2 regions of the Gordonia sp. DT219 genome follow, and region 2 is predicted to be linked to the other one. Evidence: predicted binding sites of a transcription regulator. Region 2 holds the regulator's gene; the other holds the start of a gene.
The links. Region 2 encodes LexA, which represses DNA repair genes until DNA is damaged. Its sites were predicted from a motif close to CGAACANNTGTTCG; they were not measured.
Positions count from the first base shown of each region.

Region 1: the regulator LexA is predicted to act here: its motif matches at 7,728-7,741, upstream of ACPXB3_RS12270 (DUF222 domain-containing protein).

Region 1 covers NZ_JBNCNR010000008.1:120,885-132,349, reverse strand. The annotation lists gene ACPXB3_RS12310 (bifunctional methylenetetrahydrofolate dehydrogenase/methenyltetrahydrofolate cyclohydrolase) at 1-375, opposite strand, end outside; gene ACPXB3_RS12305 (serine/threonine dehydratase) at 460-1,431, shown strand; gene ACPXB3_RS12300 (tRNA (cytidine(34)-2'-O)-methyltransferase) at 1,459-1,923, shown strand; gene ACPXB3_RS12295 (DUF167 domain-containing protein) at 1,944-2,171, opposite strand; gene ACPXB3_RS12290 (error-prone DNA polymerase) at 2,275-5,532, opposite strand; gene ACPXB3_RS12285 (hypothetical protein) at 5,690-6,220, shown strand; gene ACPXB3_RS12280 (RES family NAD+ phosphorylase) at 6,217-6,837, shown strand; gene def (peptide deformylase) at 6,872-7,447, opposite strand; gene ACPXB3_RS12270 (DUF222 domain-containing protein) at 7,746-9,599, shown strand; partial or broken gene ACPXB3_RS12265 (IS30 family transposase) at 9,690-10,705, shown strand; gene ACPXB3_RS12260 (SDR family oxidoreductase) at 10,786-11,465, shown strand, end outside.
Region 2 covers NZ_JBNCNR010000001.1:315,907-327,371, forward strand. The annotation lists gene ACPXB3_RS01575 (PTS fructose transporter subunit IIABC) at 1-639, opposite strand, end outside; gene ACPXB3_RS01580 (1-phosphofructokinase family hexose kinase) at 737-1,702, opposite strand; gene ACPXB3_RS01585 (DeoR/GlpR family DNA-binding transcription regulator) at 1,699-2,469, opposite strand; gene ACPXB3_RS01590 (phosphoenolpyruvate--protein phosphotransferase) at 2,671-4,389, shown strand; gene lexA (transcriptional repressor LexA) at 4,445-5,095, opposite strand; gene ACPXB3_RS01600 (LysM peptidoglycan-binding domain-containing protein) at 5,463-6,065, shown strand; gene nrdR (transcriptional regulator NrdR) at 6,106-6,612, shown strand; gene hrpA (ATP-dependent RNA helicase HrpA) at 6,586-10,689, opposite strand; gene ACPXB3_RS01615 (aspartate aminotransferase family protein) at 10,813-11,465, shown strand, end outside.

The DNA.
Region 1 (11,465 bases), on a different contig from region 2:
GATCGGGTGCAGACCGTCGGCGTCCTTGGCCGGATCGACGCGTTCGAGCGCGGCGTTCTCGTCGAGGTGGCCCGGCAGCGGGAGCTGCACGATGTAGCCGGTGCAGGCCGGGTCGGCGTTGAGTTCGTCGATCGTGGCGTCGAGCTCCTGTGCCGTCACGTCGGCGGGCAGATCCCGGCGGATCGAGGCGATGCCGATGCGTGCGCAGTCGGCGTGCTTGCCCTTGACGTAGGACTGCGAACCGGGGTCGTCACCGACCAGGATGGTGCCGAGCCCCGGGGTGATACCGGCGGTCCGTAGTTTCTCCACTCGCGCCGCGAGATCGGTGAAGATCTCGTCGCGGGTGGTCTTGCCGTCGAGTCGTATCGCGCTCACGACGACCATTGTTCCATCCTCGCTGTTCCGTTCCGGCTCGGCTGGCCCATTGCGGAGCTGCGTCGCCGCGGTAATCTCCCGGCCATGCCGGTATCCGCAGCGAATCCGATCACCACCGCCGACGTGATCGCGGCCCGCGATCGGATCTCGGGCCGGCTGCGCCGGACCCCGGTGCTGCGCGCAGCCCTGGACACCCCGGCCGGCCCGGTGCCGGTGGTGTTCAAACTCGAATTCACCCAGATCAGTGGCTGTTTCAAGACGCGCGGAAGTCTCAACGCGGTCCTCGGCGCCGCCGACCGCGGAGAGCTCACCGATGCCGGTGTGCTCGTCGCATCCGGCGGTAACGCCGCCCTCGGTGCCGCATGGGCGGCCCGGATCGTGGGCACCTCCAGCACCGTGGTGGTGCCCGAGAACGCCCCGCCGGTGAAGGTGTCGGCGCTGCGCGCCCTGGGCGCGACGGTGCACCTCGTCGGCACGCGCTATCAGGATGCGGCCGATGCTGCTGCACAGATGGCCGCCGACACCGGTGCGCTGCTACTACATGCCTACGACCTGCCGGCCGTGGTGGCCGGTGCGGGCACCATCGGCCTGGAACTGATCGAGGATGTCGAAGGCGCCCTCACCACCGTTGTCTGCGTCGGCGGAGGCGGGTTGCTCGGCGGCCTCGCCGCGACACTGCGCCCCGGTGACCGGCTCGTGGGTGCCGAACCCGTCGGCGCGTCGTGCCTGCATCAGGCGCAGATCGCCGGCCGGCCGGTCGCGGTGGACCTCGACAGTGTCGCCGCCGACTCGTTGGGCGCCACCCGCATCGGCGACATCTGCTGGGCGACCATCACCGGTCGCGCCGTCGATTCTGCCGCCATCGAATCGGTTGTCGTCGACGACGCCGACATCATTGCCGCCCGCGCGCTGATATGGGATCGCTTCCGCATCGTCATCGAGCACGGCACGGCCACCGCCGTCGCCGCGGTGACCACCGGAGCGGTACGGGCACAACCGGATTCGACGCTGTGCATCGTGCTGTGCGGGGCCAATACGCGGCTCGACGATCTGTGACGAGTCGACGGGTGCACAATGGCTGCCATGTTCCGGATCATGTTCTACCAGCCGTGTATCCCGCCCAACACCGGCAACGCGATCCGGCTGGCCGCCAACACCGGCTGTGAACTGCACCTGATCGAACCACTCGGCTTCTCCATGTCCGACGCGCAGGTGAAGCGGGCCGGACTGGACTATCACGAGATGGCCACGGTGACAGTGCATCCCAATCTGGTGACCGCCTGGACGACGCTCAAGCCGGAGCGGGTGTTCGCCTTCACCGCCCACGCCGAGCGCTACCACACCGATGTGGAGTATGCGCCGGGCGACGTCTTGTTGTTCGGTCCCGAGCCCACCGGCCTGCCCGACGAGGTACTCGCCGAACCGGAGATCACCGACCGTATCCGGATTCCGATGCTGGCGGGCCGGCGCTCACACAACCTCGCGAACGCGGCGAGCATCGCCGTGTACGAGGCGTGGCGACAGCAGGGCTTCGAGGGTGCGGTCTGAGGGTCTGCGTCGGCTCAGGTTCAGGAGACGCGGAACCGTTTCGTCCGCGACGTCGCTCCCCCGATCAGGTTGACCCTCGACTTCGGGACACCCAGATGAGTGGCGAGGAGTTCGGCCACCGCCTTGTTCGCCCGGCCCTCGGTGGCCGGCTCCCGGACGAAGATCGTGACGGAACCGTCCGGCCCGGTCTGCACGAGCGGCCCCTTTCGACTGTTCGGTTTGACCGTCACCACCACCTGTTGTGGCATTCCCATCCCCTCATCGGTCACGTCCCGCCGCAGCGGAGGCATCAGCGACGATTGTGCCGTATGGCCCCGCCTGCCCCTCGGTCATGTCACGCCTCGTCGCGGCTCACTGCCAGTCACGTGATCGGGTGCCCACCCGAAGGTCCATGCGCTGCAATCGATCTGCGACAACGGTGACCGCCCCCTCGGCGTTCTGTACCCGCCCGCGGACCAGCAGCGCCGTCGCCGACTGTGCCAGTTCCCGGTACTTCGACCACAGTCCGACCGAGCAGACGACGTTGACCATCCCGGTCTCGTCCTCGAGGTTGATGAACGTCACCCCGGATGCGGTGGCCGGTCGCTGCCGATGCGTCACCGCCCCGCCGATAAGCACCCGCGACCCGTCGGGCACCGCGAGCAGCCCGACGGCCGGGATGACGCCGAGAGCTTCGAGCCGCGGACGCAGGTACTGGGTGGGGTATGCCGTCGGGGTGATCCCCGTCGCCCACGCATCAGTGGCGGACAGTTCGACGTCGGACAGGCCGGGCAGGGTCGGAGTCGCCGCCGCCGACTCGAGGTCGAGGTGATCGGCGCGCGCACTCGACGCCGCACCGGCCTCCCACAGTGCCTGCCTGCGGCTCAATCCGAAGCGGTCGAAGGCACCTGCGCCGGCCAGTCCTTCCAGTTGGCGCGCCGACAGTTCCGCCCGCCGGGACAGGTCGGTGATGCTCGTGAAGTCCCCGCCGGTATCGCGGGCGGCGACGATGCGCTCGGCGATGTCGTCTCCGATCCCGCGCACCGCGGCCAGTCCCAGGCGTACCTCGAGTCCCGCGTTCTCCAGATTCGCCTCGGCCGACGATCGGTTGATGTCGGGCCGGTGTACGCGCACCCCGTGCCGGCGGGCGTCGGCGACCAGTGACTGCGGCGAGTAGAACCCCATCGGCTGCGCGCGCAGCAGTGCCGCGCAGAATGCCGCCGGATGGTGCAGCTTGAACCACGACGAGTAGAACACCAGCGACGCGAAGCTCTGCGAATGGCTTTCGGGGAAGCCGAAATTGGCGAATGCCGCCATCTTCTCGTAGATGTGGTCGGCGTCGGAGCCGGCGATGCCGTGGGTGGTGCGCATTCCCTCGTAGAAGCGCCGGCGCAACCGTTCCATCTTCTCCGGCGACCGTTTGGAGCCCATGGCGCGGCGCAGCTGATCGGCCTCGGCGGCGTCGAATCCGGCGACGTCGACCGCCAATTGCATGAGCTGCTCCTGGAACAAGGGCACCCCCAGCGTCCGATCGAGGGCTCCCCGCATCGACGGATGTTCGACGGTGGCGGGTTCGGTTCCGTTGCGCCGCCGGATGTAGGGGTGAACCGATCCGCCCTGGATCGGACCGGGGCGGATGAGCGCCACCTCGACGACGAGGTCGTAGAAGCAGCGCGGTTTGAGCCGGGGCAACGTGGCCATCTGGGCGCGCGACTCCACTTGGAACACGCCGACCGAATCTGCGCGGCAGAGCATGTCGTAGACGGCCGCCTCGGTGAGATCGAGCCGGGCCAGGTCGACGTGGATGTCCTTGTGTTCGGCGACCAGGTCGATCGCGTAGTGCAACGCCGAGAGCATCCCCAACCCCAGCAGATCGAATTTCACGAGTCCTATTGCGGCGCAGTCATCTTTGTCCCACTGCAGCACACTGCGGTTCTCCATCCGCGCCCACTCGGTGGGGCAGACATCGGCGATGGGCCGATCGCAGATCACCATTCCGCCCGAGTGGATTCCCAGATGTCTTGGCATTCCCTCGATCTCACCGGCGAGCTGCCGGACGTCGTCGGGCGCCCGGTCGGGCATCTTGCTCCACGCATCCTGCTGGCCGGTGGCATATCCGAGTGCCCGCGCCATGTCGCGGATCGACGATTTGGGGCGGTAGGTGATCACGTTGGCCACCTGCGCGCTGTAGCCGCGGCCGTAGCGGCGGTAGACGTATTGGATGGCCTCTTCCCGGCGGTCGGATTCGATGTCGACGTCGATGTCGGGCGGACCGTCGCGCGCGGGCGAGAGGAACCGCTCGAACAGCAGCTCGTTGGCCACCGGGTCGACGTTGGTGATACCCAGGGCGTAGCAGACCGCCGAGTTGGCCGCGCTCCCCCGGCCCTGGCACAGGATGTCGTTGCGTTTGCAGAAGTCGACGATGTCGGCGACCACGAGGAAATAGCCCGGAAAGGTGAGGGTTTCGATGATCGCCAGTTCGTGTTCGATCTGCCGGTAGGCCTGCGGATGCTGCGTCGGGGTGCCATAACGGCGCAGCGCCCGGGTCATGGTGAGATGCCGCAGCCAGGTGGCCTCGGTGTACCCGTCGGGCACCTCGAACGGCGGCAATTGCGGTGCGATCAAACCCAATTCGAAGGCACAGTCGCCGGCGATGTGTACCGCGTTGTCGATGGCCTCCGGATGCGCCGACAGCAGGCGCCGCATCTCGTCGCCGCTGCGCAGATGTGCACCGCCGACACCTGGCATCCAGCCGGCGATGGTCTCGATGTCGGTGCGGGCACGAACGGCCGCCATCGCCATCGCGAGGCGCCGCCGCGGCGGGCCGGCGAAATGCGCACCGGTGGTGGCGACCGTCGGCAGCCCGAATCGCGCGGCCATACCGGCCAGCGCGGCGTTGCGTTCGTCGTCGTCGGGCAGACCCTGGGCGGTGAGTTCGACGGCGACCCCGTCCCGGCCATACCGTTCGACGAGATCCCCGAGTGCCTTCTCCGCCGCGGGCGATCCGGCCCGGTCGAGGGCTCGGCGCACCGCCCCTTTGCGGCATCCGGTGAGGATCAGCCAGTGCCCGTCGTGATCGGCGAGGCGGTCGGGGTCGTACCGCAGCAGCCCCTTCTCGCCTCCGGACATGTGTGCGTCGGCGATCACCCGGGACAGCCGGCGATATCCCTCGCTGTCGCGGGCCAGCACCAGCAGATGATCTCCGGGCGGGTCGTTGACCCCGGTCCGGGCGACGTCAGGCTGCAAGGACAACTCGGCCCCGAAGACCGTCGGCATTCCGAATTCCCTTGCGGCCTCGGCAAATCGGACCACCCCGTAGAAGCCGTCGTGGTCGGTGATCGACAGCGCCTTCAAGTCCAGCCGCTGCGCCTCGGCGACCATCTCCTCGGGCATCGACGCCCCGTCGAGAAAGCTGTAGGAGCTGTGGGCGTGCAGTTCGGCGTAGGGCACGTGAGACGGTTCCGGCTCGATGTCGGGTGCCACGTACGGGCCCCGTTTGCGCGACCACGCCGGCGAGTCGCCGCCGTCCCCGGGACCGAAGAACTCGCCGGGCCGCCCGTCCTTGCGCGAGCGGCCCGACAGCACCCGCTCCATCTCCGACCAGGTCGGTGGTCCCTGATTCCAGCCCACTGACCAAGTATAGAACGCACGTTCGATACCGGGCGAGTGGTGGGCGGTGAATCGCGATCCGACGATGCCTCGCTGCGAGGGTTGTCTCGGTTGACCGCAGGACTGCCGAGTGTCAGACTCGGAGTACGGGTTGTCTGGGTTGACCAAGGAGTGTGTTGTGTCTGATCTCATGGATCGCAAGCAGGAATTGCTCGACGAGTTGAGTCATCTGCTGGACGAGCGCTTCTCCGCGGCGGAAGAAGCCGGGGTCGATGCGTCCCTGTACGCCGACACCAACCGGCTCGCGTCGGCGATGGTCGCAGCACTGCCGGCACTCGGCGTACACGATCAGCTCGTTGGCCCGTTCTACGACACCGCCGGACTCACCGGCTGGCTCGGCGTGAGCAAGCAAGCGATCGCCAAACGCGTCAAGCACCGAACACTCATCGCCTGCCAGCTCGAATCCGGTACATGGGTGTACCCGACGTGGCAGTTCACCGAACAAGGAGCGGTCGACCGCCGAATGGTGCAGGTGTGGCAAATCCTGCGCGAACACGCCAACGCGTGGACCGCGGCCCTGTGGATGTGCGCCCCCAACCCGGATCTCGACGGCGACACCGTGATCCACCACCTCGCCACCGACAGCACGGAACGCCTCGCTGCAGTTGTCGACGCCGCACGCGCCGACGCGGCACGCTGGGCAGTATGACCGGCCGCGACGCTGTTGCGCTCCGGGGCCCAGATGGCCATGACCTGTCGACCTTCCCCACTACGAGCTTTGCCGCTGGCGTCGGCTTGTACCGGGCGCATCGCACCGCGCTGGGCGCCTGGTATTTCTCGGCCGGCGGTGCAGGCCGGTTCGATCTGGACCCGCCCCGCGGAACCTGCTACCTCGCCACAGACACCGAGACCGCCGTTCGCGAAACCCTCGGCTCGACACTGCACACACTCGGCGGCGCAGACGTCGACTTCGCCGCGCAACGCTCGGTTTCCCGACTACGTCTGCCGACCGCGTGTCTCCTGGCCGACCTTTGTGACCGGCACGCTGCTGACTTCGGTATCACCCGTGAGATTCACACCATCACCCCGTACACCGTCACCCGGGCGTGGGCCGAAGCGTTCGACGCTGTCAGCGATGGCCTGCTCTACCAATCCCGATTCACCACCGTCGCCCAGGCGAACGCGCTGGCGGTGTTCGACGACGCCGGGCCGAAAAGCTGGCCCGCCGACACCACCCCGATACCTTTCTTGACCGCTGCCCGCGCTGCGGGCATCACCATCCTGCCGCCGCCGCGTCGAGTCACGATCGTCCCGCCACCCACCTGACCCGGACCAATTTTCTATTGCTGGACAACGTAGTTCAGACCTTCGGTGACACCGGCCAGTCATCGGGGTAACGCTCGGCCACCTCGTCACGCATCCGGCGCAGACTCTTGCGGCCCCGGGCGGTGAGCCGGTCGCCGAACACCATCCCGTTGATGTGATCGGTCTCGTGCTGCAGGCATCGGCCGAGAAGGCCACCGGCGGTGACGGTCAGCGGCTCCCCGTACTGGTCCTGTCCCCGGCAGGTGGCGACCGACGGACGCGACAACGTCGCGTACGCGCCCGCAAACGACAGGCAGCCCTCGTCGTAGTCGACGAGCCGCCGGTCACGTCCCTCGGGAAGTTCGAGCTGCGGATTGCACACGACACCGGTGCGCCGCGCGCCGGTGTCGTCACCGCAGTCGTAGATGAAGACGGCGAGATCCACTCCGATCTGGGCCGCTGCCAAACCCGCACCGGATGCGGCGGTGTTGGTGGCGAACATGTCGGCGAGCAAGGTCTGCAACTCCGGTCCGAAATCGGTGACCGGGCGGGCAGTACGGTGCAACACCGGATCACCCCAGCCGACGATCGGACGAACGGTCCCGAGTCGCAGCAGTTCGGCAATGGGCATGATCATCGGCCTCCAATGCCACATGCTTCTGTACCCCGAGGTCGAGCGTGCCGCAACTTCCCATCCGACGCAATGCTCTCCGCATGATATGGCAGACGCCCGGGAGTCCGGGTGAACCCACTCGGCAGTCGATGGTTCGCGGTGGGCGTCGTGGCGACACCGGCTGCCGGCCTTTTGGCATTGGTGTTCACCTCATCGATGATCGAATCGAGATCGTCGCGAACGTGATGGCACAGTCGCCCAACCGCAGTGACCTGCGCCGACGCATTTTGTCAGACCCCGAATGTATGTTCCTTTCATGACCTCGCGCATGCCCGCCGCACCCTCGGCCGACGTCCCTTGCGACGTCGTCGAGTCGTGGTATGCGTCGGAGACCGATGCCGACGAGGTGCCGCAGACGGTGACCGCACAGTTGCGCTCCGATGAGAAGCTGTTGCGAACCGATCTGGTGGAGATCATGGCGCATTCCGCAGCGACGGTCGCAGCCGGCCAGTTCCGCATGGCACAGGCGGCGTCGTTGATCCACGACGAACACGAGGAGGACTACGGCTGTGAGCTTGCCGAGGCTCTCGGCGAGCAGCAGTCCACCCCGGAGGATTTCGCGAGGAACGCCGAGATCGCCGCGTCGGGTGGAGATCCACGGGCCGAGTACGGGCTCGACGGACTCGAGCGTGCGGTGGTCGAGGTCGGCGCCGTGTTATCGATCCCGCCGACACAGGCGCGTGCCCTGATCATGACCGGGCATGCCATGCGGTACCGCTTGCCACATACCGCGGCGATGCTCGCCGCCGGACGTATCGATCTGCGCCGCTTCGAGATTGCGGTACGCCGCACCGAGCTCTGCAGTTCCGATGCGTTGCCCGACATCGACCTTCGGCTGTCCGAGGCGATCTACCGCCGCGATCACATGTCGACGTCACGGTTCACCGCGATGGTGGACGCGATCGTCGCGAAGACCGACAAAGAGGCGATGAAGCGCCGGCGCGAGCGCGCCCAGGACGATCGCGGCGTCACCATCCGACCCGACCGCTTCGCGCCCGGGCAGGCGAAACTGACCGCGAACCTGCCCACGGCCGACGGCGCGACCGTCAACGCCCGACTCGACGCGATGGCCGCAGCCGTACACAAGGCAGACCCGCGCACCCTCCGACAGCGCCGAGCCGACGCGTTGGTGGCGCTCGGCAATGGCGCCGACCACCTCGAGTGCCGATGTGACGATTGCATCGCCGCTCGGTGCGCCGACCTGGCAGAAGCCGACGTACCCGAGGTCGATCCGGCTGATGCCGATATGCTCGACGCCGACGTACCCGAGTCCGTTGCGCCCGACGCTGATCCACCCGAGTCCGATCTGCCCGAGTCCGATCTGCCCGAGTCCGATCTGCCCGAGTCCGATCTGCCCGCCGCCACGGACAGCGCAGCAACCGGGACGGATGAAACGTCCGAGCCATGTCGCTGCACGTGTGCCGACCACGCGCCGGCCCCCGCAGCTCCCCCGACCACCGACCCGGCACCCGCTGTCCCGGCTCCATCGGCGGTGATCCACGTCGTCGCCAACCAATCCACTCTCGACGGCACCGATGACGAACCCGGCTACATCGACAAGTTCGGGGTCGTCGACGCCGACACCATCCGTGAGATCGCGGCCGCGGAATTCACCCGAAAGGTGGGGCTGAGCCCCGAGCGTGCCGCCGAAGGACTGGCCGGGCTGAAATACCGGCCCGGGAAGAAGTTGCAGGCCTTCATCCGCACCGGCGAGCTGTCGTGTTGTTTCCCCGGCTGCAACAACCCGGCATGGTCGGCCGATCTCGACCACACCACTCCCTATGATCATCGCCATCCCGACCACGGTGGAACCACCACTGTGCACAACATCAAACCGTTGTGCCGACTCCACCACCGGGCGAAGACCTTCAACGCCTGGCGTGACTACCAGGACACCCTCGGCCGCGCCATTTTCCAGTCACCATCCGGGCATTGGTTCGTGGGCAACGCGTTTCGTGGCACCGATCTGTTCGGCGGCCTGCGCACAGTGCCACCCAAACCACCCGACCATCGAGCCCGTGCCACCATCGACACCCTGTACGAGCGACTCCGTACCGGGGAGATCCGTGCTCGGGACCGGGAATACCTTCGTAATCCGCCACCGTTCTGACCGCGGCGGGAGCAAGGGGGGCGGTGTCATACCCTCGAAGCAACGGTAGCCGAGAGGCGTTGGTGGACAGGGGCTGTGGTGGGACGCAGGATGTTGACGGTGGAGGATCGGACTGAGATCGCTACCGGGATCAAGGCGGGTTGGTCGGTGACCGCGATCGCGGCGCATGTCGGCCGCTGCAAGTCGGTGATCTCACGAGAGGTCCGCCGTAACTCTACCGCGGCGGGGTATCGGGTGGTGGCCGCAGAAAAGCGGGCCACTGCCGCGAGGACACGTCCGCAGTCGCGTGCGATCGATGCGATCCGGTGTTGGCCGCACGGGTGCGAGCGGATCTGAAGGCTTCTCGTACACCACGCCAGATCGCGGGGCGGTTGCGGCTGGAGGCATCTGAAGACAATGTGGAACTCATGGACGGTTCCCTCGATGCCCAGGGCCGCACGGTCTCACACGAAGCTATCTACCGGTGGATCTATGCGCACCCCGGAAAGGAGCTCGCTAAACAGGGAATCATGTTGCGCAGCAGACAGGTTCAACGCAAACCTCGCAAGAAGGTCGGTGAGCGCAACGCGCGGATCGTGGGCATGATCTCCATCGATGACCGTCCGACCGAAGCTACCGACCGACGCGTGCCCGGCTGGTGGGAGGGGGACCTCATTGTGGGTGCCCGCAACAAGTCCGCCGCGGTCACCCTGGTCGAACGCAGCACCCGCTACACGCTGATCCTGGGGCTGCCCGACGGGAAGAAGGCCGTCGGTGTAGCCGATGCGTTGATCGACCATCTCCACGCGTTGCCGGCGTTCATGCGGCAGGGGTTGACCTGGGATCAGGGCACCGAGATGGCTGAACATGCCTCGGTCACCGTAGCCGCTGACCTGCCGATCTACTTCGCTCACCCACATTCGCCGTGGGAGCGTCCCTCCAACGAGAACACCAACGGACTGATCCGCGAGTACCTACCCAAAGGCACCGACATCACCAGCAATCAGGCCTACCTCGATGCCATCGCCCGCGAGCTCAACGAACGCCCACGACAAACCCTCGACTTCTACACCCCCCGCGAGAAGTTCGAAGCCCTCCTACGAGACAACGTTGCTTGCACGGGTTGACACCGCCGGGTCTTGCCTGCGGCAGTCGGTGGATGACAGTGTGAGATGCGTCTTCGTCGAGCTGGAATTTGGAGAACCCTGTGACCACATATTTCGTGACCGGTGGCAGCGGCTTCATCGGACGCCGCGTCATCAGAGAGCTACTCGCAATCGACGCGGACGCACAGATCCACGCACTCGTCCGGGAGGGCTCGCTGTCGCGGATCACCGAGGTTCTGCGCGACACGGCCGGTGGTGACCGGGTCCACCCGGTGATCGGCGACCTCACCTCCGACGGGCTCGGGGTCACCGACACCGACCTCGAGATCGACCACGTCATCCACCTCGCCGCGATCTACGACATGGCCGCCGACGCCGCGAGTCAGCACGCCGCCAATGTCGAGGGCACCGCGCGGGTCGCCGATTTCGCCGTCGCGCATGACGCGATGTGTCACCACGTGTCATCGATCGCGGTGGCCGGCGATCACCGGGGCGAGTTCACCGAATCCGACTTCGACCTCGACCAGGGATTTCCGACCCCGTATCACCGCACAAAATTCGAGGCCGAGAAGGTGATCCGCGAACGAGAAGGGCTGCGCTGGCGCATCTATCGCCCCTCGGTGGTCGTCGGCGACTCACGCACCGGCGAGATGGACAAGGTCGACGGGCCCTACTACTTCTTTCCCTACCTGCGACTTCTCGGCAAGCTGCCGGCGGCACTGCGCCTTCCGTTCCCCGACCTCGGCCGGATCAATCTCATCCCGGTCGACTACGTCGTCGA
Region 2 (11,465 bases):
GGTGGGGCAGGCGGTGATCGCGACGATCGACCGGGGCTTGTCGGCTCCGGCCTGGCCGGCGGGTGCGGTGTCTCGACCTGCCGGGGTGCCCGCGGCCTTCGACGTTGCCGCTGCCGCCGTTGCCGCCGTTGCCGCCGTTGCCGCTGCGGCCGTCGGCGCGGTCGGGCCCGGGGTCCCGGCGGCGGGCGGGTTGATGGCGTCGTCGACCAGTGCGACGACCTCGTCATCGGTTGCCGCGGCGCGCAGGGAGGCGACGAAGTCGGGACGTACGAGGGCGCGAGCCAGCGAGCTCAGCAGCTTCATGTGCTCGGCGGCACCGCCCTCGGGGGCCGCGATGAGGAATACCAGGTCGGCCGGACCGTCCGGGGCGCCGAAGTCGACCTTCGGCGACAGCCGGGCCATCGCCAGGCTCGCCTGTGAGACCGAGGCGGCACGGGCGTGGGGGATCGCGATGCCACCGGGCAGTCCGGTGGCGGACTTGGCCTCGCGGGCGAGCGCCGCGCGGGCGAGTTCGGCGGGGTCACCGGTGCGGCCGGCCGCACCGAGATTCTCCGCGAGATGGTTGATCACCGACGACGGGTCGCCGCCGGCGTCGACGTCGAGATTCACCGTCGATGTGGTGATGATCTGCTCGGACATGGTCTTCCTTTGCTGGTCTTGCTCTGTGGGGAGGTGTCGGCGTGGGGTGGGCGGGTCTGCGGATGCCCGGGTGTCCGGTCATGGCGGCCGGGGTCGGTCAGGAGGTTCGGGCGGCTCCGGCGAGATCGGTGACCCGGGCGTGTTCGGGGTCGAGTTGATCGGGCCGGGGTGGCTGGGTTCCGGCGAGCGCGGCGGCGGCGGCGCCGTAGGCGACTGCGCTGCGCAGGCGTTCGGGCTCGTCGGCACCCTGCGTCTCGGCGATGAGGTAGCCGGCGAGCGACGAGTCACCGGCCCCGACGGTGCTGCGCGGGACGATCGGCGGCGAGGTGGCGAACCAACTTCCCGTCTCCGTCGTCAACAGCGCTCCGGCGGCACCCAGGGTCGCCAGCACCGAGCCGCCGATGCGTCGGACCATCTCGGCCGCCGCGGCCACGATGGGGGTGAGGTCACCATCGGCGGCCGCCCGGCGCAGCACCTCCGGGTCCGCGCCGCTGACCTCGGCGAGTTCGTACTCGTTCGGTTTGATCAGATCGATTCGTCCGGTCACCGCAGCGGTGAGCGGTGCGCCGGAGGTGTCGACGGCTACCCGATGCCCACGACCGATCAGTTCATCGGCCAGTACCCGGTACCAGTTGTCGGGAACCCCCGGCGGCAGCGAACCGCACAAGGCGACCCAGTCGGCGTCGACGGCGCGCGCCAGTATCAGGTCGGTGAGCGCGTGCAACTGCTGATCGTCGAGACGTTGCCCCGGAGCGTTGATCTTGGTGGTGGTGCCATCTGGTTCGGCGATGGTGACGTTGGCACGCACCTCGCCGGCGACGGCGACGGTCTCATGGTGCAGACCGGCCCGGTCGAGTGCCGCGAGCAGCGGATCCCCGGCCCGTGCGGGCAGGACCGCGATGGTCGGCAACCCGGCCTCGGCAACCACCCGGGACACGTTCACGCCCTTGCCGCCCGGCTCGGCGCGAACCCCGGTGGTCCGCTGTACCTCGCCGCGTTCGAGCGGCCCGGCGATCTCGAGGGTGCGGTCCAACGAGGGATTCGCGGTGAGGGTGAGGATCATGCGATCACGACCTCGATGCCGCGCGCGGACAGGACCGCCGAGAAGGCGGGGTCGATACCGGCATCGGTGATGAGGACGTCGACGTCGTCGAGGGCGGCGAAGCCGGCGAAATCCTCCCGGTTCATCTTCGACGAGTCGGCGAGTACGACCACCCGCTGGGCCGAATGCACCAGGGCCGACTTGACCGCGGCCTCATCCGGATCGGGAGTCGACAATCCCGCGCCCTCGCTGATGCCGTTGGTGCCGATGAAGGCGACCGATACGCGGAACTGCTCCAGGCGGGCAACGGTTTCGGCGCCGACCGCCGCCTGGGTGAGCCGTCGCACGCGGCCGCCGGCCAGGTGCAAGGTGACCGCTGCGTGTCCGCACAGCAATGTCGCCAGCGGCAGGCTGCTCGTCACCACGCTCAGTCGGCGATCGGCGGGCAGGTTGAGGGCGGCCTGATAGGTGGTCGTACCGGCGTCGAGGGCCACCGATCCGCCGTCGCCGGGAAGGAATCGGATCGCCGCCCGCCCGATGGCCGCCTTCTGATCGATGTGGGTGGCCTCGCGTTCATCGATGCCTTGTTCATCCACGATCGCGATGAGCCCCGGTCGAACCGCGCCACCGTGGACGCGCTGGAGGTGGCCGGCGCGCTCGAGACCCGCCAGGTCCCGGCGCACCGTTTCGCTGGTGACCTCGAACCGGTCGGCGAGTGCGTTCACCGATGCGCGCCCATTCGAGCGGACCAGCTCGGCGATCGCCTGCTGTCGTTCTTCCGCGTACACGTCTCTCCGATCGGTCTGTCCACCGACACCGCATGTTGGTTTCTGTGGCTATCGATGTTGATATATCTGTGTTTACGCTTGAGTGTGTTGACAAGTCAAGGAATTCTTGTAACTTCGATCACAGGACGGCTTCGCGGACGCCTGATTCACAGCCCGGCCGCGGTCGACGACCAGAGCTAGACGACGAGAAGGGCCAAAGTCGTGAACCAGCAGATACGGGAAGACAACCCGCACGCCGGGCGAGAACTGGGCGGGCGTGAACTGGGCGGGACGCCGGTTGTCGGCGGCAAGGCCTACGGTCCGGTGGTGCGGCCGGGCCGACGGATGACCGTCGAGGCCACCGAGGTGGCGCCGCCACCGGTTTCGGAGGCGGAGCGCGATGCCGAACTCTCCCGCTTCGTCGCCGCCGCCGGGGTGGTGGCGGCCCGTTTGCGCGAGCGTGCCTCACACGCGTCCGGGGCCGCCGCCGAGGTCCTGATCGCCACGGCCGGACTCGCCGAGGACCGCGGCTGGATCGGTGCGGTGTCGAAGCTGATCGGCACGGGCACGCCCGCGCCCGCCGCCGCCGTCGCCGCAACCGAGCAGTTCGCGGCGATGTTCACCAAACTCGGCGGACTGATGGCCGAACGCGTCACCGACCTCAACGATGTGCGTGACCGCGTCGTCGCCGAGGTGCTCGGGCAGCCCGAACCGGGGGTCCCGGTGCCCGACGAACCGTCGGTCCTCTTCGCCGACGACCTCGCGCCCGCCGACACCGCCGGCCTGGACCCGGAGTTGATCACCGCGCTGGCGACCCGACTGGGCGGACCGACCAGTCACACCGCGATCATCGCCCGGCAACTCGGGATTCCGTGTGTGGTGGCTGTTGCCGAACTCGACGTCGTCTCCGCGGGTACCGCGGTGCTGGTCGACGGGGCCGCGGGAACGATTGTGGTGGAACCGGATCCGGACCGAGCGCGAGCCGATGTGGAGCAGAGCCGCCGGGAGGTGGAGGCGATTGCGGGCTGGACCGGGCCTGGTCACACCGCCGACGGCCACGAGGTCGCGATCTTGGCGAATGTCGCCGATGGCGTCTCGGCCCGTGCGGCCACCGCGTCCCCGGTAGAAGGAGTCGGGTTGTTCCGTACCGAACTGGCCTTCCTCGATCGCCCGGACGAACCGTCCCTCGACGAACAGGCGGCACTCTACCGGGAGGTCATCGAGGCCTTCGGAGGCAAGAAGATGGTGATCCGCACCCTGGATGCGGGGTCGGACAAGCCGCTGAAATTCGTCGACCACGGGACCGAGGCGAATCCCGCACTCGGTGTGCGCGGCAACCGCATCGCGGCGACACACCCCGAGATCCGGGCCGGACAACTCGATGCGATCGCGCGCGCCGCCGAGGAAACCGGCAGCACGCCATGGGTGATGGCGCCGATGATCGCCTCGGCCCCCGAGGCGGCCGAATTCGCCGCGCAAGTGCGCCGACGGGGTCTGGTGGCCGGAGTGATGATCGAGATCCCGTCGGCAGCGATCCTTGCGCCGGCGATTGTGGCCGAGGTGGACTTCGTCTCGATCGGCACCAACGACCTGACGCAATACACGATGGCTGCCGACCGGATGTCGGCCGAGCTCGCCGAGTTGACCGATCCGTGGCAGCCGTCGGTCCTCGCTCTCATCGCGATGGTCGCCGAGGCGGGTTCGCGCACCGGCACCCCGGTGGGCGTGTGCGGTGAGGCGGCGGCCGATCCGCTGCTCGCCTGTGTCCTCGTCGGACTCGGGGTCACGTCGTTGTCGAGTGCACCCGCCGCCGCGGCCGCGGTGGGCGCGAAACTCGCCGAGGTCGACCTCGATCGATGCCGCGCCGCGGCCACGGCGGCGGTGGCCACCGCTGCACCGGGTGCGGCTCGCGCCGCGGCCCGCGAGGCGTTGCGTTGTTAACTGCGCGGTGTGAGAAACGTGGTTGACACACCGCGCAGCTGATCAGCGCCTGCGCTCAGATCCGGCGCATGACGGTGACGACCTTGCCGAGGATGGCGGCCTCGTCACCGGGGATCGGCTCGAACAACTCGTTGTGCGGCATCAGCCAGACGTGGCCGTCCTTGCGCTTGAACGTCTTGACCGTTGCCTCGCCTTCGATCATGGCGGCGACGATGTCACCGTTGTCGGCCACGTTCTGCTGGCGCACGACCACCCAGTCGCCGTCGCAGATCGCGGCGTCGACCATCGACTCGCCGACCACCCGCAGCATGAAGAGGGAACCTTCACCGACGAGTTCGCGAGGCAGGGGGAAGACGTCTTCGACGGCCTCCTCGGCCAGGATCGGGCCGCCCGCCGCGATGCGGCCGAGCACCGGGACAAAGGTCGGGGTGGGCAGGTTCTCCGAGTTCGGATTGTCATCGGTGGGCGTCGGGTCGGCGTCGCGCACGTTGACCGCGCGCGGCCGGTTGGCGTCGCGCTTGAGCAGTCCCTTGCGTTCCAGCGTGCGTAATTGATGCGCGACCGACGAGGTCGAGGCGAGCCCGACGGCATCACCGATCTCGCGGATGCTCGGCGGATATCCCCGCTCGCGAACCGATTTGCGGATGACGTCGAGCACTCCCTGCTGACGTGGCGTGAGTGGTGCCTCGAAACCCCTCGGCACGATGGGCCGCCGCGGGGCGGCCGCCGCGTCATCAACCTGCGGTGTCGTCGCCGTCGCGGCGTCATCGGTGCTCGACTCTGTGGTGGCCGACTCCGGATCGGCCGCCTCGGCCGGCCGCGACGAACGGTCCTTCTTCTCACTCATCGGGATTCGAGTCCTTTCGATCGGGTGCGTGCCACCCCGGCCGTGGGCCGGTAGGTGACGTGCACACCTGTCGCGGGCCTGTGGTCGAGCTGATCACCGGTCAGAATAGCCGAGGTTTCGGACATCCTCAAACGTCTGTTCGACGTGTTGTGGAGAAATTGTCGGAGCGGGGTGGTACAACTCGAACATCCGTTCATCGAATGTGTGATCGAGACAGGAAGAGACCATGCATAGCACCCTTTTGTCGACCGACCAGACCCGCGTCGGCCGGACCCGCACCGACCAGACCTTCACCGGCCAGACCCGCGCCGGCGCGACCAACCCGGTTCCGCGCGCCCGTCCCCGCGAACAGCGGCCGCTCGATCCTCGCCGCGCCCCCCGGCGTTCCTCGGCCGTGAGTCGTCCCGCCGACCGGCGGCCGATCCGCCCGGTCTCCCGGCGGATACCGGGCGCCGACGGCACCTGGTGCACGTCACCGGCCGGATCACATCACCTGGCCGGAACGGGTGATCCGGGTGGCCACAGGTCTCGCCGGACCGGCGCACTGGTGGCCGTGCTGACCGGCGTGGCACTGGCGCTACTGGTGTGGCTGGTCGCCGTCGCCGGTTCGGACTATCAGGAATCGGCCCAGCGGGGGTCGGCACGGCCGGCGCCGATCGCCACCCAGGTGGTCCATGTGCGCGCCGGGGAATCGCTGAACGCCATCGCGGCGCGGGTGGCGCCCGACATGCCCCGGCAGTCGGTGATCGAGAAGATCGTCGAACTCAACGACATGTCCGGCAGTGCCGTGCAGGCAGGGCAGTCGCTGCTCGCGCCGGCCTACCGGTGACGCGAGAAGTCGGTGCGGTGGCGGGCGGTATCCTCGGTGCATGCGCTGCCCGTTCTGCAGGAATGACGACACCAAGGTCATCGACTCCCGTGTCGCCGATGAAGGACAGGCCATCCGCCGGCGCCGCTCATGCAGTGCCTGCGGCCGCCGTTTCTCGACTGTGGAGACCGCCGTGCTCGCGGTGGTCAAGCGCAACGGCGTGACCGAGCCGTTCAGTCGCGAGAAGGTGATGCGCGGGGTGCGCCGCGCGTGTCAGGGCCGGCAGGTCGACGAAGACGATCTCGCCCAGCTCGCCCAGCAGGTCGAGGAGACGGTGCGGGCCTCCGGAGCTGCCGAGATTCCCAGCAACGAGGTCGGGCTGGCGATCCTGCAACCGCTGCGCGACCTCGACGAAGTGGCATATCTGCGCTTCGCGTCGGTTTATCGTTCCTTCGATTCGCTCGAGGACTTCCAGCGCGAGATCGACGACCTGCAGGGCAACCTCACCCATGGCCGCTCCGAATCCGCCGGCGGGGTCGTCTCAGCCGAGCCGGTCCAGGGCTCGTAGCGCCCTCTTCTCCGAGATCGGATATCGGGTTCCGAGGCGCTGGGCGAACAAACTCACGCGCAATTCCTCGACCATCCAATGCGCCTGCTCGTTGACGGCATCGCGACGCGCATCACCCACTTCGGCGAGGCGCTGATTCCACCGCTCGACCACGCGGTCGAGTACAGCCATCCCGTCGCGATCACGCACGGCCGACCCCGGGAGCTGCTCCAGCCGTTCCCGCGCCCCCCGCAGATATCGGGGAAGATCGGCGAGATGCGTGCGCGGCGTCGCCACCACGAAGCCGTCGAATACCAGGTCATCGAGTTGTTCGGCGACATCATCGGCAGCGAGTTGACCGGAGTGCTCGTCGATCACGCCCCGCAGGGTCACGACCTCACGGAGCGCCTCGACGGCGAGCGACAGGTACTCCGGGGCCGCCACGACGACGCGCGGTCGCAGGTCGTCGACGAGTGCCGAGAACGCGGCAGGGGTGCGCACGGTGTTCGCCGCCTCGACGTCGAGCAGATCGCGAACCGCACGCCGGGTGCAATCGGTGAAGAGCCCGGCGGGCTCCCGGTAGGGGCTCTGACTCAGGGCAATCCGCCGGGCCGGCTCCAGGGCTCCGGCGGCCTTGGGTGAGAGTGTCCCGATTGCGTTCTCCAACAAGACGATCACCGCATCGCGGCGCAGCGCGTCGGCCAGGGCCGCGGTCGGGGCGGTGGCCGACGCGACGCCCGCCGGATGTGCCTGCGCCCGGACCACTCGCAACGTCGGGTGACGGGTGACCCGCTGACCGGCGACGTCGACGGTCTCGGCGAGTTCCAGAGTGCCGATGCCGTCGGCGGTCCAGGTGGTGTACACCTGCTCGGACGGCGGGGGCACCGACGCCGACCTCGGTGTGGTCAGCTCGGCGAAAGTCGTGGTGCGGGTGATGATCTCACCCGAATCGTCGGTGACGGCGAAATGCATGCGCAAGTGCCCGGGCAGGCGGTCGAGATCGAAATCGGCCGGCGTGACGGTGTGGCGGGTGATGGTCGACAACTCGCGCGCCAGGCCGTGCGTCAGCGGCTCGGCTCGGGGAGTCAGGCGAGACAGGGCGAGATCGGCGAAGCGCTGTGCCGGTGCCATCGTCTTGCGCAGCGACTTCGGCAGCGTCTTGATCAACTCGGCCGCCAACTCCGAACGCATACCCGGCACCAGCCAGTCGAATCCGGCGTTGCGCACGTGGAGGAGCAGTGCCTGCGGGATCACGACGGTGACGCCGTCGTCGGCGGTGCCGGGTTCGAATCGGTAGCGCAGCTCCAGGCGGGTGTCACCCTGGCGCCACACACCCGGATAGTCGGTGTCGGCGACGGCGACATCGGCCGCGACATCGGCCGGGGTGAGATCGAGTAGGTGCGGCTCGCGCCCCCGCGCCGAGCGCCACCACGAGTCGAAATGGCGGGTAGACGTGACCTCGGCCGGAACACGCCCATCGTAGAACTCGAAGAGCTGTTCCTCGGAGATCACGAGATCTCGTCGACGAACCCGGTGCTCGACGTCGGCAGCATCGTGCAACAGCTGCCGATTGCGCTCGAAGAACACATGATCGGTGCGCCAATCGCCCTCGACGAGGGCGTGCCGGATGAACAGTTCGCGCGAGAGTTCCGGATCGATCGAACCGTAGTTCACCCGCCGCCGAGCGACGAGGGTGACGCCATAGAGGGTGACCCGCTCATAGGCCATCGCCGCACCCTGCCGTGAGGACCAGTGCGGTTCGCTGTAGGTGCGCTTGACAAGATCTCCGGCCAGTCGCTCCACCCACACCGGATCGATCCCCGCGACGGTGTGGGCGAAAAGCCTTGAGGTCTCGATGATCTCGGCTGCCATCAGAAATGACGGCGGCTTCTTCGTCACCGACGATCCAGGGAAGATCATCAGCGTCGTGTTGCGGGCGCCGGTGTATTCGCGGCCTGCGGAATTGCGGGCGGCGATGTTGCCCAGCAGCCCGGCCAGGATCGCGCGGTGGATGGCGTCGGCATCCGATTCGGTCTGCGGCACCTCCCAGCCGAGGTCACGCACGATGCCGGTCAGCTGCCGATGCAGGTCCTGCCATTCGCGGATCCGTAGATAGTGCAGGTACTCCCGTTCGCAGGACCGGCGGAATTGGTTGCCCGACAGCTCTTTTCGTCGGTCCTTGAGATATGTCCAGAGTTTCGGGTAGGCGAGGAAATCTGACCCGGGGACCGTGAACCGGCGGTGCGCGGCGTCGGCGGCCTCACGGTGCTCGGCGGGCCGCTCCCGGACATCGGGGATCGACAGTGCGGCCGCGATGACCAACACATGATCGAGGCAACCCTCGTCGCGTGCGGCGACCAGCATCCGGGCGATCCGTGGATCCACGGGGATCCGGGCCATCGTCGTGCCAACCGCCGTCAGGCGCGGTGCGCCACCCGCCTTCGGGTCGGTGGCGATGGCTCCGAGTTCGTTCAGCACCGCCATCCCGTCGCGGATGGCTCGCGCATCGGGTGGCTGCACAAACGGGAACTCGGCGACGTCACCGAGCCGCAACGACGTCATCTGAAGAATGACCGACGCCAGATTGGTGCGCAGGATCTCCGGATCGGTGAACGCCGGACGCGCGTCGAAATCGGCCTCGGAATAGAGGCGGATGCAGATGCCGGGTGCCACCCGGCCACACCGGCCCGCACGCTGACGCGCACTCGCCTGCGAGACCGGCTCCACCGGCAGCCGCAGGACCTTGGTGCGAGTCGAGTACCGCGAGATACGGGCGGTACCCGAATCGATGACGTAACGAATTCCGGGCACCGTCAAGGACGTCTCGGCGACGTTGGTGGACAACACGATTCGTCTTCCGTTGGACGGCGCGAAGACCCGCTGCTGATCGGCGATCGAGAGCCGGGCGTACAGCGGTACGACCTCCGCACCCGCCGCAACCCGGCGTGACAACGACGCCGTGGCCTCCCGGATATCGCGTTCGGTGGGTAAGAACACCAGAATGTCGCCGCGTCCGCCCGAACCCCACAATTCGCCGACCGCGGCGTCGATCCCCTCGAACAGATCGAGATCGGCGTGCTCACCGCCGCCGGTGTCCTCCCCGGAATCCGGATCCTCCCGCAACGACAACGGGCGATACCGCACGTCGACCGGATAAGTCCGCCCCGACACCTCCAGGATGGGCACGGTCGCGGGCACGGCAACACCACTGCGCCCGCTCGCTTCGCTTCCGGCGGGCACGGCAACATCGCCCCCGCTCGCTTCGCTCCCGGCGGGCACGGCAACATCGCCCCCGCTCGCTTCGCTCCCGGCGGGCACGGCAACATCGCCCCCGCTCGCTTCGCTCCCGGCGGGCGGCACACCGAAGTGCCGGGCGAAGCGGCCCGGCTCGATGGTGGCCGAGGTGATGATCACCTTCAGATCGGGACGACGGGGGAGCAGCCGCCGCAGGTATCCGAGGATGAAGTCGATGTTGAGGCTCCGTTCGTGGGCCTCGTCGACAATGATCGTGTCGTAGTGCCGCAGCATCGGATCCGAGGAGATCTCGCGCAGCAGAATTCCGTCGGTCATCACCTTGACGAGCGTGTCGGCGCCCGAACGATCCGAGAACCGCACCGAGTATCCGATCGCCTCCCCGATCTCGGTGTGCGTCTCGTCGGCGATCCGGCGTGCAACCGAACTGGCCGCGATCCGCCGCGGCTGCGTGTGTCCGATCGCCCCGCGCACCCCGCGCCCGAGTTCGAGGCAGATCTTGGGCAACTGCGTGGTCTTGCCCGACCCGGTCTCGCCCGCGATGACGACCACCTGATGCTCGGCGATGGCCGCCGCGATCTCCTCGCGTGCCGACGACACCGGGAGATCGGGGGGATAGTCGATGACCGGGATCGCCGCGCGACGCGATGCGATCCGCTTCTCGGCGCCTTCCACCGCCCGCAGAAGCCCGCCGGCACGCTCCGGCGACGGGCTGCGGCCGAGCTTCTCGAGGCGACGGCCCAGGGTGTGTTCATCGATGATGGTCAGCCGGGCGATTCGCTCGCCCAGCTCACGACGATCGACGTCCTCCGGGCGGCCGGCGGATCGGGAAGGTGCAGAGGACATGATGAAACCAGGATATGGGGTCGCCATCGGTGGTTGCGCAGTCCGCCCGGACGTGACCGCGACCCACGTCGCATCTGGGTGGCCGATGACACACCGCGATTCCGGGCGGGCATCATGGTCGGTATGGCTGGTTCTCTTTGGCATGGCTTTGCCGACATGGGCGCAGTGAGCGCCGACGGTCCGTTCGTGGTCACCCGCGGGGCGGGTTCGCGCATCTGGGATGCCGAGGGCAACGAGTATCTCGACGCGACTGCGGGGCTGTGGTTCACCAATGTCGGTCACGGCCGTACCGAGATCGCCGACGCGGTGGCCGCCCAACTCGGGCGGCTGGCCCACTATTCCGGCTTCGGCGACCTCACCTCCGATGTCACCGATGCACTCGCCGATCGGCTCGCCCAACTGGCGCCCGTACCCGGCAGCAAGATCTTCTTCACCTCTGGTGGCAGCGATTCCGTCGACTCCGCGGCCAAACTGGCACGACGCTACTGGACCGAAATGGGTAAGCCGGGCAAGACGTTGCTCGTCGGCCGCACCAAGGCCTACCACGGCATGCACGTTGCGGGCACCGCACTGGCCGGCATCCCGGCCAACCATGAAGGTTACGGCGAGCTGATGCCCGACGCGGAATCCGTCGAGTGGGATGACGCGAAGAGTCTGCTCGGACTCATCGAGCGAGTCGGCGCCGACCGGGTGGCTGCCTTCTTCTGTGAACCGATCATCGGCGCAGGCGGCATCTATCTGCCACCGGCCGGTTATCTCGCCGAGGTCCGCCAGAT